2 regions of the Paenibacillus solisilvae genome follow, and region 1 is predicted to be linked to the other one. Evidence: predicted binding sites of a transcription regulator. Region 1 holds the regulator's gene; the other holds the start of a gene.
What was found. The regulator LexA, encoded in region 1, represses DNA repair genes until DNA is damaged. The targets are predictions, from matches to a motif close to CGAACATATGTTCG.

Region 1 (2,201 bases):
AAGCCCACTTCGACCAAGTAAACGATATTGCATTTTGGATTACCTCCTATTAATGGATTTAGTGCTTCATATTCTTGTCGTCCTCATCTTCAGCCCACTTGATGGTATCGAGCTGATCACGGAAGTTTCGTTTGAAATTTTCCAAGTATTTCTGGCGCAGTGCATCTCTCTCAATCGTTTCTTCAGGTGTCAGGCCTACTGTTTTATTTTTTCTAGAAAGCTCATTAATCCGAGCAATAAGTTCATCCATAACAAAAAACTCCTTTCTATGTATGATCAATATTCCACTCTTTACTTTGACATTTTTAATCCCGCATTGTCAAGGCGGGACAGTGTCAACAAGAGAAGGAAATCAACCTAGAGAGGAGTTGTGAAATGATTGCCACCTGTCTGTATATCAGCATTCAAAATCTCGTCATGCAACGATCGTCAAGCCATTCATCATTAATCTGCAGGAATAATTAAGGTTTGACCTGCTTGAAGTGTGCTCGAGGTCAGATTATTGCGTACCTTCAGATCGTATACAACTCTGCGAACATCTTGACCAGAGTCACGGATGTCATTTGCGATATTCCATAGCGTATCGCCTGAGCTAACAATAATAACCCGCTCCCCTGCACCAGCTGCAGCAGGCTGTTCACTGTTAGCAAAGCTCTTCATGAGCGTCATACCTGTAAACAGCAGTACAAAAAATAATGCTGCCACAGCTAATCTAAGTACTAATCGTTCTACTCGCCACTGCTTATGTGTCCGAAGGCTGCTTTGCTTCGCTTCGGTTCCTTTATAGTTAGTAGAGTAAGAAGATATCGTTGTCATCATTCTCCAGCACCCCAAACGTTTGTTCTATTTGTTCTGAAATCAGAATAACACGAACACCCGTTTGCAGTCAACAGATAAAAAGAACATTTGTTCCCTAAAAAATACGAACCCTTGTTTCTCGAACTTATGTTTGTACGAACTCCGGTTCTGTGTTATAATTTGACACAAATGAAACTTTGGAGTGATTCTGGTGTCGAAACTTTCAAACCGCCAGCAGGCGATTCTTGAATTTATCAAGATGGAAGTGCGTGAGAAGGGATATCCGCCTTCCGTTCGGGAAATCGGAGAAGCCGTCGGACTCGCTTCCAGTTCAACCGTGCACGGCCACTTGGACCGCTTGGAGAAGAAAGGGTTGATCCGCCGGGATCCAACCAAGCCCCGGGCCATTGAAATCCTGGATGCAGATGATAATGAAATTCCATTCCCGCTTGCAATCGCGAAGGTTCCTGTTATCGGTAAAGTAACTGCAGGTATCCCGATCACAGCTACTGAGAATATTGAGGACTACTTCCCGCTGCCAGCCGAAAAAGTAGGCGATCATACCGTATTCATTCTTAACATTGTCGGCGAGAGCATGATTGATGCAGGCATACATAACGGCGATTATGTTATCGTCCGCCAGCAGCAATCTGCATCAAACGGCGACATCGTTGTAGCTATGACAGAAGACGATGAAGCAACTGTGAAGACCTTCTACCGGGAACGCGACCATATCCGGTTGCAGCCTGCGAATGATTCCATGGAGCCTATTCGTCTTCGCAATGTAACTATTCTCGGTAAAGTTATCGGACTGTTCCGCGATATTCACTGAATTGCCTCTTCGATTGAAAGGTCCAATCCGTCCTGCTGACACAGCAGAACAGATTGGACCTTTCTTTATTGTATCCCAATCGCTGCTAAATCCTGAGATTTCTCAGGTGGTTAACCGCTAAATTCTCGGAAAAGCGTATTCTCATACGTATGTTTAACCCCTCTATATTTAAAACCCAAAGAGAAGCCGGCGAAATCGATCGTAATCGATTTCAATGCCTTCGAAGTGACATACATGCGAACTAAATGAGAAAGACGCCTCTTATTGTTCGAGCGTACAGCCGAAGCAACTGACGCTGCATAAGAACGATCGGTAGAAAGCTTGATATAGAAGAGCAGAATCGCTTTGGCAATCGCTCGATGCACCGGTGTAGCAAATGTGAACTGCGCCGTTCCCGGTATAATTGATGTCCCGTTCGTATACTGCAGGATTGGCTTCGGAAATTCAAAATCAACAAAATAACCGATTCCATTCGCGGATAAACCGTTAGGCTTTCCGGTAACTGCGGTTTGAAACAGCTTCTCCATTTTGTCGAGATCGGCCTCCCGGACCGCTTTGGACCAAGCCTTTG
Region 2 (2,201 bases), on a different contig from region 1:
CTCCGCAGCGATAATAGAGTCCTAACTGGGGGCAGTCTGCTGTCGGTGGCGCAGGAGCTCGAGAAACATGATTTGAAACGGGCGGTGGTTCAGTATATGGAGGAACATATCCAAGAATCATTGACGCTGGACGATATAAGCGCGGCACTCCGCCTGACGAAGACCAGATTAAAGGATGATTTCAAGAAGCAGACAGGCCGCCCGGTCATGAAATATTTTTCGCATTTAAAAATCGAGACAGCCAAAAAGCATATTCGCGAATCCAAGGCAAACTTCTCGGAAATCGCCGAAGACCTTGGATTCCGAAGCGTTCATACCTTCTCCAAAATATTCAAAAAAACGACCGGCATGACACCTACGGAATATACGCGCTCGGTTCAAGCGAGGATTTAGGTAAATCAGATAAGGCATGTTATAAGTAAGCTCCTCGCCGGAAAACTTCTGGGGGGTGTTTATTTAACGGATGCAGCCAGTGCGGTTCTTGCGGTCTCCAGAACATCGAAGGATCCGGAACGCGCGATGATGTTCGTCAATCTGCTGTATACCGACAAAGAGATTATGAATCTGCTGATCAATAGAATTGAAGGGTAGCATTACGTGAAGAAATCCGCTAACGTCATTGATTTCCCGCCCGGCATTGACGGCAGGTTTATTTGATTACTAGTCAGCATATACGAAGCAGGTGAGTTTAGGTTCGCCTGTTTTTTGCTGTTGAGTCAAGCTTCGCTTGCGGTTAGCGGGGAAGCTCTGGTCCCATGCACTATTTACCTTCGCAAAAATCGAACAAATGTTTGTATTTATGGGTGAAAAATACCATCCCGGTATGATAGAATAGTAGAATCGAAAGTAAAGGGGTGGACGCATGGCGCTTCGTTTTGTCATTGGCCGCTCAGGTGCGGGAAAAACACAATATTGTTTGGATCGGATCCGTCAGAAGGTGCTGGAGAAGCCGGATGGTGCTCCGATTATTATGCTCGTTCCTGAGCAGGCAACCTTCCAGACTGAATATGCACTGCTCGGGACTTCACAGCTCAGCGGGACTATCCGTGCACAGGCACTCAGCTTCAGGCGGCTTTCCTTCCGTGTGATGCAGGAAACCGGAGGCACTGCTCTTATCCCAATAAGCGAGAACGGCAAAAATATGCTGCTGTATAAGATCGTACATAGGCTGGACAATCAGCTTCAATTATTTCAAGGAAGCGATTCGCAGCACGGATTCATTGAACGCCTGGGAGAGTTGATGACCGAGTGGAAAAGATACGGCATTGATTCGGAGAAGCTCCAGCAATTTACGGGCAGCGGTCTGCCGGGGGCGAGAAATCCGCTGCTGGGCCGCAAACTCGGTGATTTGCAGCAGATTTCATCCGAGCTTGATAAGGAACTGGCCGGTCTCTACGTTGATGCGGAGGATTATTTGAGCTGGCTTGTCAAAGGGTTCGGACAAGCGCCTTCTATGCGGGAAGCAGAGGTCTGGGTAGATGGCTTTAACGGCTTTACGCCCAAGGAATTCGAGGCGCTGGAAGTATTGATCCAAAGCGCGGCGGACGTAACGATAACGCTGAGCCTTGACCGTTTATATGGGCTGGATGAACAGCCGCATGAGCTGGATCTGTTCCGTCCTACGGCCGAAACGTTCATTAAGCTCCGGGAGCTTGCGCTTCATAACGGCGTAACGATTGAAGCGCCCGTTATGCTTGAAGGCAATCCGAATAACCGTTTTCGCAACAGCCCGATGCTGGCGCATGTTGAGCGGCATTACGGCAATCGCAAGCCGATGCGATTATCCGAGGAGGAGCTTGAGCGCGGCGACATATCGCTTCATGCGGCCTCTCATCGCCGCGCTGAGGTTGAGGCGGTTGCGCGCGATATTGTGCGCAGAGTCCGCGATGAAGGGCTGCGGTACCGCGACCTTGCGGTGATGGTACGCAATGCTCCTGATTACAACGACTATATAACAGCTGTCTTCACCGATTACAATTTGCCATACTTTCTTGATCAGAAGAAAGCGGCGCTGCACCATCCTTTTGTCGAGTTCATCCGTTCAGCGCTTGAAATCGCGGCGCATGGATGGCGGTTTGAGGCTGTCTTCCGCTGCATCAAGACCGAGCTGTTAATCCCGGAGGATGGCAGCTTAACGAGAGAAACCTTCGACCTGCTGGAGAATTATGCTTTGGCGGCGGGCATTAACGGTAATCGCTGGC

Region 2: the regulator LexA is predicted to act here: its motif matches at 781-794, upstream of addB (helicase-exonuclease AddAB subunit AddB).

What each region holds. Positions count from the first base shown of each region.
Region 1 is NZ_JBHSOW010000016.1:69,242-71,442, reverse strand. It holds gene ACFPYJ_RS04660 (aldo/keto reductase) at 1-33, opposite strand, end outside; gene ACFPYJ_RS04655 (DUF896 domain-containing protein) at 59-250, opposite strand; gene ACFPYJ_RS04650 (LysM peptidoglycan-binding domain-containing protein) at 445-819, opposite strand; gene lexA (transcriptional repressor LexA) at 1,010-1,630, shown strand; gene ACFPYJ_RS04640 (hypothetical protein) at 1,741-2,201, opposite strand, start outside.
Region 2 is NZ_JBHSOW010000080.1:223,362-225,562, reverse strand. It holds gene ACFPYJ_RS22100 (helix-turn-helix domain-containing protein) at 1-393, shown strand, start outside; gene addB (helicase-exonuclease AddAB subunit AddB) at 863-2,201, shown strand, end outside.